One region of the Citrobacter freundii complex sp. 2025EL-00176 genome, then DNA from elsewhere that is predicted to be linked to it. Evidence: predicted binding sites of a transcription regulator. Region 1 holds the regulator's gene; each other region holds the start of a gene.
The links. The regulator CRP, encoded in region 1, controls carbon source genes, mostly activating them, when cyclic AMP is high. The targets are predictions, from matches to a motif close to ATGTGANNNNNNTCACAT.

Region 2: glpT (glycerol-3-phosphate transporter) is a predicted target of CRP. The motif match lies at 2,533-2,550, and genes of this name have one in related genera.
Region 3: ldtB (L,D-transpeptidase) is a predicted target of CRP. The motif match lies at 1,381-1,398, and genes of this name have one in related genera.
Region 4: hpt (hypoxanthine phosphoribosyltransferase) is a predicted target of CRP. The motif match lies at 3,685-3,702, and genes of this name have one in related genera.

What each region holds. Positions count from the first base shown of each region.
Region 1 is NZ_JBRYHT010000008.1:62,127-67,320, reverse strand. Features, by position in the region: gene ACVXHP_RS16095 (YccS/YhfK family putative transporter) at 1-614, opposite strand, end outside; gene crp (cAMP-activated global transcriptional regulator CRP) at 666-1,298, opposite strand; gene ACVXHP_RS16085 (OsmC family protein) at 1,607-2,011, shown strand; gene ACVXHP_RS16080 (phosphoribulokinase) at 2,110-2,979, opposite strand; gene ACVXHP_RS16075 (YheU family protein) at 3,033-3,251, opposite strand; partial or broken gene ACVXHP_RS16070 (hydrolase) at 3,248-4,307, opposite strand; gene ACVXHP_RS16065 (NUDIX hydrolase) at 4,352-5,071, opposite strand.
Region 2 is NZ_JBRYHT010000021.1:44,017-49,210, reverse strand. Features, by position in the region: gene glpQ (glycerophosphodiester phosphodiesterase) at 1-1,061, opposite strand, end outside; gene glpT (glycerol-3-phosphate transporter) at 1,065-2,423, opposite strand; gene glpA (anaerobic glycerol-3-phosphate dehydrogenase subunit A) at 2,694-4,322, shown strand; gene glpB (glycerol-3-phosphate dehydrogenase subunit GlpB) at 4,312-5,194, shown strand, end outside.
Region 3 is NZ_JBRYHT010000001.1:155,256-160,449, forward strand. Features, by position in the region: gene ACVXHP_RS00780 (anion transporter) at 1-264, shown strand, start outside; gene ldtB (L,D-transpeptidase) at 359-1,279, opposite strand; gene ACVXHP_RS00790 (ABC-F family ATPase) at 1,512-3,104, shown strand; gene ACVXHP_RS00795 (DUF1479 domain-containing protein) at 3,188-4,450, opposite strand; gene ACVXHP_RS00800 (Cof-type HAD-IIB family hydrolase) at 4,598-5,194, opposite strand, start outside.
Region 4 is NZ_JBRYHT010000006.1:182,563-187,756, forward strand. Features, by position in the region: gene cueO (multicopper oxidase CueO) at 1-556, shown strand, start outside; gene ACVXHP_RS14165 (hypothetical protein) at 680-1,201, shown strand; gene ACVXHP_RS14170 (glucose/quinate/shikimate family membrane-bound PQQ-dependent dehydrogenase) at 1,236-3,626, opposite strand; gene hpt (hypoxanthine phosphoribosyltransferase) at 3,830-4,366, shown strand; gene can (carbonate dehydratase) at 4,460-5,122, opposite strand.

The sequences.
Region 1 (5,194 bases):
TCCACCGCTTTTTGTTGACGAACCAGCAACGGAGGCAGCGCTTTTTCTGGATCGGCATGCTGGGTCAGCAGACTGTACTTGGCCTCACAGTAATCGGCTAATTCGCGGTACAACAGGCTGAGCGATTCGCGCAGCGGCTGCTCACGCCACATCCAGAACCAGAACCAGTTGAACAGACCGTACCACAACGTACCCAGTGCATAGATCAGCAATGGCTCCCAGACGGGCATGTTCCCGGCAAGGCTTAGCGTGAAAATTGCCGCGATGAGTGAGGCTGGCAGCAGTCGCGCATGCAGCGGGCTTAGCTCGGCGGTTACGCCAAGAATCAGCGTCAGGCCGGTGAGGATGAGCGGCAGCGGTATAGCTTGCGCCAGCAGTAACTGCATGATCAGGCTGCAACCGGCAAACAGCGACGCGCCAATAACTAAACGTTTGAAAAAACGTTTATGCGGGGTATCAAGACCGGCAATATTGCAACAAGCAGGTACGAGGGAAAACAGAAGCCCCAGATGAAGCTGACCAATGATAAGACCGACAGCCACAGGTAAACACAGCACCAGGGTCTGTCGTAGTGCGTAGTTGATCTCGGGGTGATAAATCAGTCTTCGCCACATCGGAGCAAACAAAAATGGCGCGCTACCGGGTAGCGCGCCATTTCGACGGGATTAACGCGTGCCGTAAACGACAATGGTCTTACCGTGAGCGGAGATCAGGTTCTGATCTTCCAGCATCTTCAGAATACGACCAACGGTCTCACGGGAGCAGCCAACGATCTGGCCGATTTCCTGACGGGTGATTTTAATCTGCATACCGTCCGGGTGAGTCATCGCGTCAGGCTGTTTTGCCAGATTCAGCAGAGTCTGGGCAATACGACCGGTGACGTCGAGGAAGGCAAGGTTGCCTACTTTTTCAGACGTGACCTGCAGGCGACGAGCCATCTGAGAAGACAGGCGCATCAGAATATCCGGGTTGACCTGGATTAATTGGCGAAATTTTTTGTAGGAAATTTCAGCGACTTCACATGCGGTTTTGGCCCGTACCCAAGCGCTACGTTCCTGGCCTTCTTCAAAGAGGCCTAATTCACCAATAAAATCGCCCTGATTCAGATAAGAAAGGATCATTTCTTTCCCTTCTTCATCTTTGATCAGCACTGCCACTGAGCCTTTAACGATGTAATACAACGTTTCCGCTTTTTCACCCTGGTGAATCAGCGTGCTCTTCGATGGGTACTTATGAATATGGCAATGAGACAAGAACCATTCGAGAGTCGGGTCTGTTTGCGGTTTGCCAAGCACCATGCGCGGTTATCCTCTGTTATAAGCTGTCTCCAGAGCCAGAAAACGACGCTGCCTCTGGGTTTGCAAAAATGTGCTTCCCGCTACCTGGGAAGGGGGCTACTAAAAATAGACTGCAGCCTGTAATGTGATGTCCTCTGCATACATGCAGTACGTCAATGTATTACTGTAGCATCCTGACTGTTTTAGCATAGCTTTCGCCGTGTGTCTCCTGGTGTCTCGCTTCAGCATGACGCAGGTCGCCTTCCGTTGCGAGAATTGTTATGTACGCGTAATCTGTCAGGAAAATTGAAACATTGGAGTTACGAAATATGCAAGCGCGTGTAAAGTGGGTTGAGGGGTTAACCTTCCTCGGAGAGTCCGCCTCTGGCCACCAAATTTTGATGGACGGTAACTCCGGTGATAAAGCGCCGAGCCCGATGGAAATGGTATTAATGGCCGCGGGTGGTTGTAGCGCGATCGATGTGGTGTCGATCCTGCAAAAGGGACGTCAGGATGTGACCAACTGCGAAGTGAAACTCACCTCTGAGCGCCGTGAAGAAGCGCCGCGTTTGTTTACCCACATCAATCTGCATTTCATCGTCACCGGCCACGATCTGAAAGATGCGTCGGTCTCCCGTGCCGTCGATCTCTCGGCGGAAAAATATTGTTCTGTGGCATTGATGCTGGAAAAAGCGGTGAATATTACCCACTCCTATGAAGTGGTTGCTGCGTAACACATGACGCCGGATGGCGGCGTGGCCTTATCCGGCCTACAGAACGATACTGATTTGTAGGCCCGATAAGCGTAGCGCCATCGGGCACATCCCATACATCACTCTATCTTTTTGCCTTCCATCAGACGCTGGACCAGCGGCAGCATAATCAATTCCATCGCCAGACCCATTTTGCCGCCAGGCACGACTAATGTATTGATGTGGGAAATGAATGAGCCTTGCAGCATGGCCAGAAGCCACGGAAAGTCGATCCCTTCCAGATTGCGAAAATGAATCACCACAAAGCTTTCGTCCAGCGACGGAATACTCTTGGCTGCAAAAGGGTTTGAGGTATCGACGGTGGGCACGCGCTGAAAGTTAATGTGCGTACGGGAAAACTGCGGCGTGATGTAATTGATGTAATCGTCCATTGAGCGCACAACCGAGTCCATCACCGCTTCACGCGAGTGTCCACGCTCGCTGGTATCGCGGGTCAGCTTCTGGATCCATTCCAGGTTAACGATCGGCACCACGCCGACCAGAAGATCGACATGCCGGGCCACATTTTGCTGTGGAGTGACGACGCCGCCGTGTAGCCCTTCATAGAACAGGACATCCGTCGGTTCAGGCAATGGCTGCCAGGGGGTAAACGTCCCCGGAACCTGGTTCCACGGTACGGCTTCATCGTAGGTATGCAGATATTTGCGCGACTGACCTGTTCCCGTCTGGCCGTATTCAATGAAGGTTTGTTCCAGCAGACCAAAGTCATTGGCTTCAGGACCGAAATAGCTGATATGCCGCCCGGCATCGCGCGCTTTGCGAATCGCCATGTCCATTTCCGGACGGGTATAGCGATGAAAACTGTCACCTTCCACCTCGGCGGCGCGCAGATTTAACTGCGCGAAAATTTTACGAAACGCGAGGCTGGTGGTGGTGGTCCCCGCGCCGCTGGATCCTGTTACCGCAATCACCGGATGTTTGGCAGACATAACAACTCCATGAATTGGTTGATTTTTTATTATAGTCGGCCGTCGGCTACGGATTACTCGTGAATCTGCTTCCTCGGCATGATGTTGACCGTTTCATGCAGTTCGGACCACACCAGCACGGCTTCACCTGATTGTAGTTGGCGTTTGACGTCGGCGACTTTTTGTTCGAGCGAGCGTTCATGTTCACCATAATCGGTGCCTTCGCGCAAGACAAAGCTTTCAATCAGATTGTCCAGCGCGTCCGGGGAGATGTCTTGCCAGGGGATAATCATGATGACGCCTCCAGATACGTTGTCAGCCAGTCGGGAATTCTGGATTCCAGCCACATCTCAGGGCGGCGCAGCGTGCCGCCAATAAAGCCGACGTGTCCGCCGTGTTCAGTCAACTGATACTCCACCTGTGAGGGCAGGTTTTCCGGTTCAGGGATCACGTGATGATCCATAAACGGATCGTCCTTGGCATGGATAATCAGCGTCGGTTTGGCGATCTGATTAAGCAATGGCATGGCGCTACACTGGCGATAATAGTCTATAGCATCGGCAAAACCGTGGATTTTGGCGGTGATCAGATCGTCAAAATCACGAATGCGACGCAGGGATTTCAACTGGGTCAGACTCACCGGCAGCGAACCCGGGTAGGCCTGTAGCTTACGCGAGGCGTTAGCTTTCAACAGATTGAGCAGATAGCGCTGGTAGACGCGTGAGAACCCCTTCTCCATATGGTAACTACAGGCTTCCAGCACGAAAGGCGCAGAGACAATAACCGCTGCATCAATGGGAATGTCGTTGCCTTCTTTGGCCAGCAGGCAGGCCAGCATGTTCCCGCCGAGTGAATAGCCTACCGCCGCGGTCGGCACACGACCAAACTCACGCTCCAGCCAATGTAAAAACCAGGTGCCATCTTCTGTTTCACCAGAATGATAAATACGGTTGAGACGATTTGGCTCGCCGCTGCAGCCGCGAAAATGCATCACCACGCCCAGCCAGCCGCGCTTTTGCGCTGCTTCAATCAGGCCATGTGCGTACGGGCTGTTCAGACTGCCTTCCAGACCGTGAAAAACCACCAGGCGCGGTTTGTGCTTCGCCTGTTGCGGATCTTCACTCCACGCCAGATCGACAAAGTCACCGTCGGGTAATTCCAGACGCTGCCAGTGGGCGTCGAACTTCACCTTACGGCGAATTAAACGCGGCAGCATTGTCTGCAAATGGCGGTTACTGATACCGCGCATCGGGCGGAATTCTCGCGAATCATCAGTAGGTGGGATCATTTCTGTGGACGTGATTTCAACCATAACACCAGAGCAATTAATAATCGGAAAGAATAACTATACCGCGCGCAGCGTCTGCGGGTTAGCCAATATGTGATTTTGTCGCTAGTCAGTCAGCAGATTACGCGAGAAAAGATGAAAATCGACGTCGGGCTTTCGTCGCCACAGGCGAGCTTTACGCGTCCCTGTCGCCACGCTTTCTCCGGTATCTTCAAACATTCCTGACGCTTCAAAGCGGCGAATCAGACTTTTACGCTGGATCGACTGACCGAGGATCACCTCAGTGGCTTCGAGCAGTTGCCCATGGGTAAATGTCTCCGGCAAGCAGTATACAGGCAGTAATGAGTACATCGTTTTTTGCCGTAAGCGATGCAGTGCCGCCGCAATGATGTCTCCGTGGTCGAACGCGAGGGAATAACTTTTCAGCTCATCAACCGGCACCCAACGGGCATTGCTGACGCTGGCGATGTGCGGCGCACAGTCTACCCAGGCGATTAGCGCAAACCAGGAGATCGTCAGACTCCAGCCGCGCGGGTCGCGATCCGGGCCGGAAAAGGTATCCAGTTGTTCCAGCCACGAAGGCAAAACACCTGTTTTTTCAGTGAGCTTGCGTAGCGCTGTGGCACGAGTGGAATCATCGTGCTCGATATCAATGAAGCCACCTGGTAATCCCCAACGCCCTTTTTGCGGCTGGTTTGCACGTTCAACCAGTAATACGCACAGCGCCTGTTGATGCAGGGTAAACAACACGCTATCGACCGTCACCAGAGGTGAGGGAAAGCGGCGGGCATCGTATTGATTCAGGTAGTCGGCTTCGGTGGTCATAAAATACTCACGATGATTTGCAACGCCCACAAGTGTACCAGCCCAATACTGGGGGGCAAGGTTCGTTTTTTCTTATTATTTATCAGATGATTATGTCGCGCCCTAAAAATAATGCATTTTGTG
Region 2 (5,194 bases), on a different contig from region 1:
TTATTCAGGAATTTCACTGCTTTGTCGGGGAAGTCGGTGAACAACCCGTCAACGCCCGCCTTGTTATACAGAATGTCATACAACTGGTTTACGTCAGTGGTGTAATCCGGTAGCTGATCGGCACGAACGGTATAAGGATGCACCACCATCTTGTTCTGATGCGCGTCCTTAACCATGCCAGTTAACGAGATATTGCCTTTCTTAGACTTCTCATCAACCAGCATGTGGTAGTCCGGCCCAATGCCGTCCGCATACTGCGCAACCTGCTTCATGGCACCCGGTTTGAACATCCAGTCGTAGTTGTAATTAACCCAACTACCATCCGGCTTTTTCTCCTGAGTTTCATTCCAGTCAGTGTACGCAATCAACTGCACCAGATTGAGGTCCATCCCCATCTTCGGTTCCAGTTCATTTTTAATGCGCTTTAACTCCGCGACATCAAAACACTGCAGGTAAACCTTGTCGTTTTTGCTGGTATACCCGTACTTTTTCAGTACTTCCAGCGTTTTCGCGGCGATGTCCTTCCCTTCCTGGTGATGAAACCACGGCGCCTTCATTTCCGGGTAAATGCCGATGTTTTTACCGGTTGAGTGATTCAGTCCCTGAACGAATTCAATCTCTTCTTCGAAAGTGTGCACCCGGAAATCAGATTTACCCATTGGGAAACGCCCTGGGTATGTCTGGACCTTTTTGCCATTTTCGATATCAAAGCCTTCGGTAAATTTCAGCGATTTGATCTCATCAAGCGTAAAATCGATAGCGTAATAACGTCCATCTTTACGCGCACGATCCGGAAAACGCTCAGCGACATCGGTGACGCGGTCCAGATAGTGGTCATGCAGGACGACCAGATGGTCATCCTTGGTCATCACCAAATCCTGCTCCAGATAATCCGCGCCCTGAGCATAGGCCATCGCCTTCGCGGGCAGCGTATGCTCCGGTAAATAACCGCTTGCCCCACGATGCGCAATCACGATTTTATCGGCGGCGACCGCCGCGCTGCTAACAACCATACCTGCCAGCATCAGCGCCACGCTGAGACTTTTCAATGTGGTTTTCATTAATTAGCCCCCGTTACGTTTCAGCTGCATTTCTTCGTGATGGCGTTTTTCGCCAATCATGACGACCACCAGCAGAATCACCGCCAGCACACTACCGCCAATCATCACCATAAAACCGCCGTCCCAGCCGAAGAAGTCAACGGTGTAGCCGACAATGGCGCTCGCCGCCACAGAACCGCCGAGATAACCGAACAGTCCGGTAAAGCCTGCCGCCGTGCCCGCCGCTTTTTTCGGTGCCAGTTCCAGCGCGTGCAGGCCGATCAACATAACCGGGCCGTAGATCAGGAAGCCGATGATAATCATACAAGCCATATCAACGTTCGGGTTCCCTGCCGGGTTCATCCAGTAAACGATGGTCGCGATAGTCACCAGCGTCATAAAGAACACGCCGGTCGCACCACGGTTGCCGCGGAAGACTTTATCCGACATCCAACCACACAGCAGCGTGCCCGGAATACCCGCGTATTCATACAGGAAGTAGGCCCAGGATGATTTATCGAGTGCGAAATGCTTCACTTCTTTCAGGTAGGTCGGTGACCAGTCCAGGATGCCGTAGCGCAGCAGATAAACAAACACGTTGGCGATAGCGATGTACCACAACAGTTTGTTTGGCAGTACGTACTGCATGAAGATCTGCTTCGCAGTCAGCTCTTCTTCCGCTTTCTCGTTGTAATCGTCCGGGTAGTCGTTCTTATACTCTTCAATAGGCGGTAGACCACAGGATTGCGGCGTATCACGCATCAGAGCAAAGGCAAACAGCGCGACAACGATCGCACCGAAAGCAGGCATATACAGCGCCGCTTTCCAGTCATTGAACCAGGCCATACCGAGCAGGAACAGCAGAGGAGGCAGACCGCCGCCCACGTTGTGCGCACAGTTCCAGACGGAAACAATGCCGCCACGTTCTTTCTGCGACCACCAGTGCACCATGGTACGGCCACACGGCGGCCACCCCATCCCCTGGAACCATCCGCAGAGGAACAGCAGCACAAACATTACCGCAATGCTCGATGTCGCCCACGGCACAAAGCCCATAAACAACATCACTGCAGCAGCCAGAATCAAACCTGCTGGCAGGAAAACGCGCGGATTCGAGCGATCCGAAACGGACCCCATGATGAATTTCGAAAATCCGTAAGCGATGGAGATACCAGATAAGGCAAAACCCAGATCGCCACGAGAGAAACCCTGCTCAACCAGATATGGCATCGCCAGGGCGAAGTTCTTACGTACCAGATAGTACGCGGCATAACCAAAGAAAATCCCCAGGAAAATCTGCCAACGCAATCGACGATATGTCGGGTCGATCTCCGTAGCAGGCAAACGCGCCTTATGTGGCGCTGGTTTAAAAATACTCAACATAGTGTAGCCTCCGTGGCCGTCTTTCATTCGAAGTAAACACTGCAGTTCGTCATTACTACCCTACCGCTCCCAGTGTGGCCGCGATGTTAAGGAAAGATACATAACAAAAATGTGAAACGCAGCACATATTGTTACAGATTTATGACAAATGTTCATAAAGGCGCACGGAATCACGTTTCATTTTCGAATAATGAGCGATTATGCGCGAAATCAAACAATCCATGTTTTTTATGTGGCTAAATGATAAAAAACGAACTGTGAGGAAAAACAATGAAAACTCGCGACTCGCAAACAAGTGACGTGATTATCATTGGTGGAGGAGCAACAGGTGCAGGGATCGCACGCGACTGTGCGCTGCGCGGGTTGCGCGTCATCTTAGTGGAACGCCACGATATCGCCACGGGCGCGACCGGACGTAACCATGGCCTGCTGCACAGCGGTGCACGCTACGCCGTCACCGACGCTGAATCTGCCCGTGAGTGCATCAGCGAAAACCAGATTCTGAAACGTATCGCCCGTCATTGCGTTGAGCCGACGGACGGTCTGTTTATTACCCTGCCGGAGGATGAGCTCTCCTTCCAGGCTACCTTTATTCGCGCCTGTGAAGAGGCCGGTATTCGCGCAGAAGCGATTGACCCTAAGCAGGCGCGCATTATCGAACCCGCCGTCAACCCACAGTTGATTGGCGCAGTCAAAGTGCCGGACGGTACGGTCGATCCTTTCCGCTTAACCGCCGCCAACATGCTGGATGCGCGTGAGCATGGCGCGGTTATCTTAACGGCGCATGAAGTGACGGGACTGATTCGTGAAGGGACAACGGTTTGCGGCGTTAACGTGCGCAATCATCTGACGGGTGAGATGCAGTCCCTGCATGCGCCGGTGGTGGTAAACGCCGCCGGGATCTGGGGCCAGCGCATTGCCGAATATGCCGATCTGAGTATCCGGATGTTCCCGGCCAAAGGTTCACTGCTGATTATGGATCATCGCATAAACCAGCATGTCATTAACCGCTGCCGTAAACCCTCTGACGCCGATATTCTGGTGCCTGGCGATACCATTTCGCTCATCGGCACCACCTCGCAGCACATTGACTACGACGATATCGACAGCAACCGCGTCACCGCCGAAGAGGTCGATATTCTGCTACGTGAGGGCGAGAAACTGGCGCCCATTATGGCGAAAACGCGCATTTTACGCGCCTACTCAGGCGTGCGACCGCTGGTCGCCAGCGACGACGATCCAAGCGGTCGTAACGTCAGCCGCGGTATTGTGCTGTTCGATCACGCCGAACGTGACGGACTGGATGGGTTTATCACCATTACCGGCGGCAAACTGATGACCTACCGTCTGATGGCGGAATGGGCCACCGATGCCGTTTGCCGTAAGCTGGGCAATTCTCAACCTTGCACCACGGCGGACACCGCGCTGCCCGGCTCGCAGGAATCCACCGAGCACACGCTGAAACGCGTAATTTCGTTGCCCGCGCCGTTGCGCGGCTCGGCAGTCTACCGTCACGGCGATCGCACCCCGGCGTGGCTTAGCGAAGGCCGTCAGCACCGTAGCCTGGTTTGTGAATGTGAAGCGGTCACCGCGGGCGAAGTGCAATACGCCGTCGAGAACCTAACCGTCAACAGCCTGCTCGATTTACGTCGCCGTACCCGCGTTGGTATGGGGACCTGCCAGGGCGAATTGTGCGCCTGCCGCGCCGCAGGTTTGCTGCAACGTTTTAATGTCACCACCGCTGCGCAATCTATCACCCAGCTTTCCGATTTCCTCAATGAGCGCTGGAAAGGCGTGCAGCCTATCGCCTGGGGAGATGCGCTGCGCGAAAGCGAATTCACGCGCTGGGTCTATCAGGGATTGTGCGGTCTGGAAAAGGAGCACCAGGATGAAATTTGATACCGTCATTATCGGCGGCGGCCTGGCCGGACTGCTGTGCGGCCTGCAGTTGCAAAAAAGCGGGTTGCGCTGCACGATTGTCACGCGCGGCCAAAGCGCCCTGCATTTTTCCTCCGGCTCACTGGATTTGCTCAGCAACTTGCCCGATGGTCAACCGGTGGTGGAGATAGAAGCCGGTCTGAATGCGCTGCGTACTCAGGCGCCCACGCATCCGTATAGCACCATCGGAACACAAAACGTCCTGGAGCTGGCCCAGCAGGCGCAGGATCTGCTGGAAGAGTGTGGAACGCATTTGCAGGGCAAGGTACGCCAGTCACATCAACGTGTAACCCCGTTGGGAACCCTGCGTTCAACCTGGTTAAGTTCCCCAGAAGTTCCGGTGTGGCCACTGTCCGCACAGCGTATCTGCGTTGTCGGTATCAGCGGTTTACTGGATTTTCAGGCGCATCTCGCCGCGGCCTCGCTGCGCCAGCGCAATCTCAGCGTCGAGACGGCAGAAATCGATCTGCCTGAGCTGGATGTCCTGCGTGATAACCCAACCGAGTTTCGCGCTGTCAATATTGCGCGTCTGCTGGACAACGAAGATAAATGGTCGTTGCTCTATGATGCTTTACTGCCACTGGCAAAAACCTGCGACATGATCATTATGCCAGCTTGTTTCGGCCTGGCGGATGAGCGCCTCTGGCACTGGCTTAACGAGCGCCTTCCCTGCTCGTTGACGCTGTTACCGACTCTACCGCCTTCGGTACTGGGTATGCGTCTGCATAACAAATTACAGCGCCAGTTTGTGCGCCAGGGCGGCGTCTGGATGCCGGGTGATGAAGTGAAGAAAATCACCTGTCAGGACGGTGTAGTCAGTGAAGTCTGGACTC
Region 3 (5,194 bases), on a different contig from region 1:
CTTTGGTTGACGGCCATTGGCCTGTCGCAGTTTATCAGTAATGTGCCCAGTACAATTTTGTTGCTGAACTACGTTCCGCCGACGCTGCTGCTGGCCTGGGCAGTTAATGTGGGCGGCTTCGGGCTGCTGCCGGGATCGCTGGCAAATCTTATCGCTTTACGCATGGCAAACGACCGACGGATTTGGTGGCGTTTTCATTGGTATTCGCTGCCGATGCTGATATGGGCGGGACTGGTAGGGTATGGTTTGCTGCAGGTGATGTAATTGATGTGGGGCGCCGGATGGCGGCTGGCGCCTGATCCGGCCTACTGCGTTGGTAGGCCCGATAAGCGTAGCACCATCGGGCATGTATAGCAGATTAGTTCAGACGAACCGGCATACCAGAACGGTTCTGTACCGCCTGCTCAACGACGGACTGATCGACGTCAGACTGACCGGTGATGCTGGTAATGCTCTTGTTCAGCGTAATCGGTACGATTTCCCCGCCTTCAAACTGTGCTTCAGTGGTGGACAGTGGGTTATGCACCTCGATGTAACGGCTGCCGTCTGGTTCGGTAGTGGCTTTCACCGGCTCATCGATAAACTGTACGCGAGTGCCGACCGGCACATTTTCAAACAGGAATTTGATGTCGTCGTTACGCAGACGGACGCAACCGTGGCTGACACGTAAGCCAACGCCGAAGTTAGCATTGGTACCGTGAATAGCATACAGACGGCCAATATACAGTGCGTACAGGCCCATCGGGTTATCCGGACCTGCCGGAACCACGGCTGGCAGCGGTTCGCCCGCAGCGCGGTATTCCGCATGCATTTTCGCCGTTGGCGTCCAGGTTGGGCCCGCTTTCTTACGTTCTACTTTGGTGGTCCAGTTGATCGGCGTGTCTTTGCCTAACTGGCCGATACCGATCGGCAGAACGATAACGGTGTTGGTGCCTTTCGGGTAGTAGTACAGACGCATTTCAGCGCTGTTGATAACAATACCTTCATGCACGGTATCCGGCAGGATCAATTGCTGAGGAATGTTCAGTACGGTGCCGCCCTTCGGCAGGAAAGTATCCACGCCAGGGTTCGCTTCCAGCATGTTAGACAGACCCATCTGATATTCTGCCGCAAAATACTCCAGCGGTTGGGTATTGCCTTCAGGAATGGTGATGACCTGGTTTTGGCCAATCAAACGGCTACCATCGGTAGGCAGCGGGTACGTGACGGCTGAGGCAGTGTTGCAAAAACCAACTACCGCAAGTGCCGCCGCGAAAAGCGTTGTCAATTTCATATTCATCTTCATGTATGCGAGATTCAGTGCCAGGCAGGCCAGTGGGTTGAGATTTATGTAGTGTTGGGCACGCATTATATGTGCAATCTGAGCAACAAGGAATTCGGATGTGTACTAAATCACATTTTTTTCCTTTTGCTTTCACTTTAGCCCTTCAGCATGAAGGGGCGATCTTATCGTAGACTTATGGCATAATAAGCGGTTTGTCACATATTTCTTTCTCTTTCAGGATACGCCAGTGTTAGTTTCCAGCAACGTCACCATGCAGTTCGGCAGTAAGCCGCTGTTTGAAAATATTTCCGTCAAATTTGGCGGCGGCAACCGTTACGGCCTGATTGGCGCGAACGGTAGCGGTAAATCCACTTTTATGAAAATTCTCGGCGGTGATCTCGAACCGACGCTGGGTAACGTTTCCCTCGATCCGAATGAGCGCATCGGTAAGCTGCGTCAGGATCAGTTCGCCTTTGAAGAGTTCACCGTGCTTGACACCGTAATCATGGGTCATGGTGAACTGTGGGAAGTGAAGCAGGAGCGCGATCGTATATACGCGCTGGCCGAAATGAGCGAAGAAGACGGCTATAAAGTGGCTGACCTCGAAGTTCAGTACGGTGAAATGGACGGCTACTCTGCGGAAGCGCGTGCGGGCGAACTGCTGCTGGGCGTGGGTATCCCGGTAGAACAACATTACGGCCCGATGAGCGAAGTCGCACCCGGCTGGAAGCTGCGTGTGCTTCTGGCCCAGGCACTGTTCTCTAACCCGGATATTCTGCTGCTCGACGAACCAACGAACAACCTGGATATTGACACCATCCGCTGGCTGGAGCAGACGCTGAACGAACGTGACAGCACCATGATCATCATTTCGCACGACCGTCACTTCCTGAACATGGTCTGTACGCACATGGCGGATCTCGACTACGGCGAACTGCGTGTGTACCCAGGTAACTACGACGAATACATGACGGCGGCAACCCAGGCGCGTGAACGTCTGCTGGCCGATAACGCCAAGAAGAAAGCGCAGATTGCCGACCTGCAATCCTTCGTCAGCCGCTTTAGCGCTAACGCATCGAAATCTCGTCAGGCGACCTCTCGTGCGCGTCAGATTGACAAGATCAAGCTCGACGAAGTGAAAGCGTCCAGCCGTCAGAACCCGTTCATCCGCTTCGAGCAGGATAAGAAACTGTTCCGTAACGCGCTGGAAGTGGAAGCACTGGCGAAAGGCTTTGATGAAGGCCCGCTGTTTAAAAACTTCAACCTGCTGCTGGAAGTGGGGGAAAAGGTTGCCATCATTGGTGCTAACGGCGTGGGTAAATCTACCATGCTGAAAACGCTGGTTGGCGCTTTGCAGCCGGACAACGGTACCGTGAAGTGGTCCGAAAACGCGCAGGTCGGTTACTACGCGCAGGATCATGAATATGAGTTTGAAAACGATCTGACGGTTTTCGAATGGATGAGTCAGTGGAAACAAGAAGGCGATGATGAGCAGGTTGTGCGTAGCTTCCTCGGTCGTCTGCTGTTCAGCCAGGATGATATCAAGAAGCCTGCAAAAGTGCTTTCCGGTGGTGAAAAAGGACGCATGCTGTTTGGTAAACTGATGATGCAGAAACCAAATATTCTGGTAATGGATGAACCAACCAACCACCTGGACATGGAATCAATTGAGTCGCTGAACATGGCGCTGGAAATGTATCAGGGCACGTTGATCTTCGTCTCTCACGACCGTGAGTTCGTCAGTTCTCTGGCAACCCGTGTGATTGAAATTACGCCGGAGCGCGTGATCGACTTCACCGGTAACTACGAAGATTACCTGCGTAGTAAAGGCGTCGAATAAGTTTCTTGTTGTTTTTCGTGCTACAGGTGTGATGGTTGCACCTGTAACACGAGATACTTAGGGAAAAGGGTATAAGTTACAGATTAAATCATCCCCAGCGCACGCTTACCGTGGATATTCAAATCATCCAGCGTGAAGCGTCCCTCCCAGTCAGTTTCATAATCCTCGCGCGGGAAATCACCCGGTGACGTGCCTTTTTCCAGCGCGGCCTTCACTTTGTGGGCATAAGCCAGATTCTTTTCGCACATCGGTGCGGCAGGGATGTACATCACATTGCCCCAGCCCTGTTGATTTTCCACCGGCGCGACGGAGTGGATCACATCGCAATGCCACCAGACCGAATCCCCGGCTTCCAGTTGTGGGATGCTGGTTAACGCCTCGATCAGCAGCGGATGCCATTGTGCGGAAATCGGCAGGACTCTGCCAGGCGCTACGCCGCACAGTTCATCTTCCGGCACATCGTCCAGCAATGGACGTAGCAGCACATAGGCCATCGCCTCAGGGATTGGGACTACGTGCAACAATCCCTGACCAGGCAACATATCAGACAGTGCCGTCCAGCCCTGGAAGGTACGAAATACTGAACATTTGGTGGTGTTATCTACTGTGTACTCTTCAACTTCTGTGCGATGCGCCGCCTGCCATGGATCGTAATCTTCCAGCTTACCATTGAAAACATTCGCAAAGACCTGCTGATATGCCGGCAGAAGCCAGCGCTCCAGCGCGCCGGAATCCGTGTGCGCGCCCAGCCCTTTGGACGTTGTTCCCGGCGGACGACGGCGTATGCGGTCAGGATAGATAACGCTGACGTCCGGGTTAAACCATTGTTTCCCCTCGCTTGTAAACGTCCACAGGCGATTAAGGAATGACTGCGCATTGGCCATTTCTTCGCTCTGGCGGGCCTGCATCTGCGCCTGGGACCAGTAGATGGGGTAAATCTCCGGGCGGGATGCGCTGAGGGTGCCAAAAAAGTTATCACCGGGGCCTTTGTAGACCTCATCAAAATGGTTGCGATCCAGGTAATCGAGCATCGACTGATCCCATGCCAGCGCCTGCTCGCGGGGGAAATGCCCCTTGATGACCGCGCATCCGCGACGCTTAATCTCTTCACGCTGCTCGGCGCTTACGCGTCCCGCGTTGATATCTGCATAGGACAACGCAGGCCAGACCGGGGAGCCTTGTGCTTTGAGGGTATTGATTTCCGCCACGCGAGTGGCAATGGCATCGCTCAACTGATTGAAAATCAACTGAACATCCCCAAGCTGTGCCCGCAGTTGCTGTTTCATCTGACGGATTGCCGCTTTGTGATCGGCGGGCAATGTGTCGCTGGTAAACGTAAAAGCCATAACCACCTCGCATTAACTTTCATTCGAAACTTATTTAACTTACACATGCAATATAAGTTAAAAATAAGTTAATGCAAGTTTAAAAACTTGATGGTGTGCACGGAATGCATAAAGAGTGGAAACCGGAGCATGCCCCGGTTAGCAGGATCAGACGTTAAAAGGAGAGGTGTTATCCAGCACCGCCTGAATCACGTTCAGCGCGCCCTGATGGTTATTGTCGTCGGTCTGATAGCGGGCAATCGCTTTGATGCTCTCTGCCGCATTGGCCATGGCGAAAGAGTAATGCGCCATTTTCAGCATTTCTGCATCGTTGCCGCTATCGCCAATGGCGACGACGTTTTGTGGAGACAGGTTCCAGCGTTTCAGCAGGCGACTGATACCGTTGGCTTTATGTAAGCCCGGAATAATCAAATCGATAAACCCAAAGCCACTGGTGACGGGCTTCATTATGCCATCAAGAGCTGTATGCAGATGATCGATAACCAATGGGATTTGTTGGTCGGGTAAGTTCAGCGAAAACTTAAACAGCACATCATCAATGTCCTGATAATCCTTCACCGGTTTCAGGCGATGATAGTGTTTCGACATCAATGCCACGAAAGGCTCAGGGGCATTCTCACTGACGTAGGCACTTTGCAGACCACAGGCAACAAAATTGAGCTGCTTATCTTTGAGGAGTTCGCCAATAACAATGCGTGATTCGTGACGGGTAAGCTCGCCGTGAAACAGATGCTTGCCGTGCTC
Region 4 (5,194 bases), on a different contig from region 1:
GCTGTCTATGGATCCGATGCTCGACATGATGGGCATGCAAATGCTGATGAAGAAGTACGGCGGTCAGGCTATGGCGGGTATGGATCATGGGAAGATGATGGGCCATATGAATAATGACAATATGGGCCACGGGAACATGAATCATGGCAATATGAACCATGGCAACATGGGGAATATGCAGCATGGCAACATGAAGCAGGGGGGATCATTTGATTTCCATAATGCCAACCGGATTAACGGTCTGGCGTTTGATATGAATAAGCCGATGTTTGCTGCAGCAAAAGGTCAACATGAGCGCTGGGTGATTTCCGGTCAGGGCGACATGATGCTGCATCCGTTCCATATTCACGGCACCCAGTTCCGCATTTTGTCTGAGAATGGCAACGCGCCTGCCGCGCACCGCGCGGGATGGAAGGACACGGTACGGGTAGAAGGCGGCGTCAGCGAGGTGCTGGTGAAGTTTGACCACGACGCGCCGAAAGAGCATGCCTACATGGCGCACTGCCATCTGTTAGAGCATGAAGATACCGGCATGATGCTCGGTTTTACCGTATAAACAGTGTCGGATAGCGGTGGCGCTATCCGCTAAACGTTTATTACGAAAACGGATTATTACCCTATCGTCGAGTAAAAGCGTGCATATACTGAGGGAGTTAATCACTCATTCCAAGAGGTATTCATGACGCTTTTCCGTAATGTACTGGCAGCATCGTTTATCATGCTTTTGGCGGTCTCTGCGCAGGCCGCGATGAAGATGGAACGCCAACAGATTTCGAAACTGAATTTAAGCCTCGAAATCCCTCAGACGCTCACGCCCATGCCGGACGAGATGGCAAAAATCAAATACCCTTCCGAAAATCGTCCGCAGGTGATTTACGGTGATGAACGTGGTAAAGCGTCTTTAGGCATTACCGCCGGGCGCAACGCGCTGCCTGCCGCTCAGTTGGATATGGCAAAGGACGCGACGCTGAAAATGCTGACCAACTTCAAGCCGCAGGCGGAACCCGTCACGGTTGACGGGCATAAAGCGTGGCTGATTACCTTCCGCTCGCAAGCGCCGGATACTGAAATTCTCAACCTGCTGCTGGTTACCTCGCAAAATGAGAAAGCGGTGCAGGTCTCCTTCAATATGACCAAAGATCTGGTGTCGCAGTACCAGGACGCCGCGAAGGCTTCGTTACTGTCACTGAAGTTTGAATAAAAAAACGCCCGCAACACAGCGGGCGCTTTTCATTTTACTTCGCGTCGTCCGGCAATGCGTACGCCACGATATAATCGCCCATCTTCGTACCAAATGAGCCGTGACCGCCTGCGGAAATGACCACATACTGCTTGCCATTCACTTCATAGGTCATCGGTGTCGCCTGTCCACCTGCAGGTAGACGGCCTTGCCACAGTTTTTCACCGTTGCTCATATTGTAGGCGCGCAGATAGTTATCGGCGGTCGCGGCTATGAACAGCACGTTACCGGCGGTGGAGATCGGCCCTCCCAGCATCGGCATCCCCATATTGAACGGCACCTGAACCGGCATTGGGAACGGCATGCTGTCCTGTGGGGTGCCAATACGTTTTTTCCACACCACTTCATTGGTCTTCAGATCCACCGCGGAGATGTATCCCCAGGCTGGCTGCTTACACGGCAGGCCAAATGGCGACAGGAACGGATTCAGCGTGACGCCAAACGGCACGCCGTACTGTGGCTGAATCCCTGATTCTGTGCCGGTGCCTTTGGCATCTTTCGGCGGCTCCATCGGATTGCCAGGGCCGCGTGGGATCAGCTTCGACACAAACGGCAGCGCCATCGGGTTAGCAATGGCGACCTGACGGTTGGGATCAACGGAGATGCCGCCCCATTCGAACATGCCCAGGTTGCCGGGGAATACCAGCGTGCCTTGCTCCGAAGGCGGGGTGAAGATGCCCTCATAACGCAGTTGGTGGAACATCACGCGACACACCAGCTGGTCGAACATGGTGGCCCCCCACATATCCGCGCCGCTCAAATCTTTCTGCGGACGGAAACTCAGGTCGGAGAACGGCTGGGTTTTGCTGACGTAATCACCTTTGGCTGCGCCCTGCGGCACCGGTTTTTCCGGGGCAGGGACCACCAGTTCACCATTACGGCGGTCGAGCACGAAGATGTTACCGGTTTTCGCCGGGGCGTAAATGACCGGGACTTTCTGCCCTTTAACGGTGATATCCGCCAGCGTCGGCTGCGCCGGTAAGTCCATATCCCACAGATCGTGGTGAACGGTTTGATAGCTCCAGGCCAGCTTCCCGGTCGTGGCATTTAACGCCAGGATGGCGCTGGCATAACGTTCCTGCTCCGGCGTGCGGTTACCGCCCCAGATATCCGGTGTGGTGACGCCCATCGGCAGATACACCAGATCCAGCTTCGCGTCGTAGGCCGCCGGGGCCCAGGAGTTTGGTGAGTTAAAGGTGAACGTATGTTCATCTGACGGGATGAAATTGGGATCTTTGGCGCCTGGGTCGAACGCCCACAACAGCTTACCGGTATTCACGTCGAAGCCACGGATAACGCCGGAGGTTTCGCGGGTGGAGAAGTTATCGGTCACCGACCCGGCAATCACGATGGTTTTATCGGTGATGATGGGAGGTGACGTCGGTTCATACAGACCCGGCGTGGTATCCGGCATGTTGGTCTGTAGGTTGAGGATCCCTTTATTGGCGAAGGTTGTGCACAGCTTGCCCGTTTCTGCGTTCAGGGCAAACAGACGGCCATCGTTCACCGGCAGGATGATGCGGCGCGGACAGTCAGCAACCACTTCCGGGCTGGCGTTATCGGCACGTGCTTCATGATAAGAAACGCCGCGACAGGTCACGTGCTGGAAAGAGGTGTTGGTATTGAGTTGGGGATCGAAATGCCACTTCTCTTTACCACTCGCCGCATCAAGCGCAAACAGACGCTGGTGGGCGGTACACAGATAGAGCGTATCTCCAACTTTGATTGGCGTGACTTCATTGGTGATTTCACCCGGATCGTTCGGCTGTTTTAAATCACCGGTACGAAATACCCAGGCTTCTTTCAATTGATGTACGTTGTCGGCGTTAATTTGTTTTAACGGTGAGTAGCGTTGACCTTCCTGATTACGCCCGTAAGCGGGCCAGTCCTCGTCGGCCACCGGTGAAATTGCTTCGGCCGGGATGGTCTCCGCGCTCAGCGTGCCGTGTACTTCCTGCGGATCGTTGAAACCCGCCCAGGTCAGGATCCCGCCGCTAATCAGTAGTGCGACGACCAGCGCCGTTATCGCACCGCTGGAAGGGACGATCAGGTGACGCCAGACGAACGGCAGGATAAGCCAGATACCGAAGAAGACCAGGATGTCGCTACGCGGTGTTAATGCCCAGAAATCAAAGCCGACTTCCCACACTCCCCAAACCATGGTGGCGAGAAGCAGGACGGCATACAGCCAAAGCGCGGAGCGTTTACTCCGCCATAGCAGGAAGGCCACGCCGAGCATGGCCAGGCCCGCTATCGGGTAATACCAGGAGCCACCGATGGCGACCAGCCAGCCTCCGCCAATCAGGAGATAGAGTCCACAAAGTGCCGCGAACAGAGCACTCAGTGTCACGATAAGTCGTTGGGATCGTACGTTGTTATTTGCCATAAAAAATACCATCACAGGTGTTATTTCTTTAATAGCAGTTAATTATAGGAGTTAAAACGCGTGACGATTGTCACATTATGAACTTTATCAACAGATGCCGCGTATGAATGCTTTTGCTGGTATACTGCGTGCCTTGCGCTTAGATGCTCGCTTATTAAAAGTAAGCATTGAGTGATTTGTTTTTAAATCATATGGTTAGAGATATGAAACATACTGTTGAAGTCATGATCCCGGAAGCGGAGATCAAAGCGCGTATTGCTGAACTGGGACGTCAGATTAACGAACGTTATAAGGACAGCGGCAGCGATATGGTGCTGGTTGGTCTGTTACGCGGCTCATTTATGTTTATGGCGGACCTGTGCCGTGAAGTGCATGTCTCCCACGAAGTCGATTTCATGACTGCATCCAGTTATGGCAGCGGAATGTCTACCACGCGTGATGTTAAGATCCTGAAAGATCTGGATGAAGACATTCGTGGCAAGGACGTGCTGATTGTCGAGGACATCATCGACTCCGGCAACACGCTGTCTAAAGTGCGTGAGATTCTGAGCCTGCGCGAGCCGAAATCCCTGGCTATCTGTACGCTGCTGGATAAACCTTCCCGTCGTGAAGTTGATGTCCCGGTCGAGTTTATCGGATTCTCTATTCCAGATGAGTTTGTGGTCGGCTACGGCATTGACTATGCTCAGCGTTATCGCCATCTGCCGTACGTTGGCAAAGTGGTGCTGCTGGACGAGTAATTGGCTGGAGTGCCTGATGGCGCTTCGCTTATCAGGCCTACGGCGCAGGTTTGTAGGCCGGGTAAGGCATAGCCGCCTCCCGGCAATGTCACATTATTTATGGTTGCAGTGTTTCTGGCTGAGGTTAGATAAACCCTGGCGATAGCGCTGCTCCAGCGTTTCGCGACTGGTGGCGGTGACGTCGAGATCGCGCAGCAGGCCATCATGGATACCGTAGGCCCAGCCGTGAATCGTGACTTTCTGACCGCGCTTCCAGGCCGATCGCATAATCGTTGAATGACCCAGGTTATAGACCTGCTCCATGACATTCAGTTCGCACAGGGTGTCCATGCGGCGTTCCTGCGGCATTTCGCCCAGCAGTGAGCTGTGTTTAAACCAGATATCGCGAATGTGCAGTAACCAGTTATCAATCAGCCCCTGTTCTTTATTTTCAATCGCCGCCTGGACGCCGCCGCATCCGTAGTGGCCACAAATAATAATATGTTCCACTTCCAGCACATCCACCGCATACTGAACCACTGAGAGGCAGTTCAGGTCGGTGTGAATAACCAGATTGGCGACATTACGGTGGACAAATAATTCGCCCGGTTCAAGACCGGTCAATCGTTCAGCGGGAACGCGGCTGTCGGAACATCCAATCCATAGAAAACGTGGATTCTGCGCATGTGTCAGCGTTTCAAAAAATCCGGGATCCTCTTCTACCAGCATCTTTGACCATAGTGCATTGTTGCTGATGAGTGTATCTATGTCTTTCATGGAGTTGTACGACCCGAAGCCAGATAAATTCGATGGGCTAATATAGGGTAACTCCAGCATTAATTAAACTAT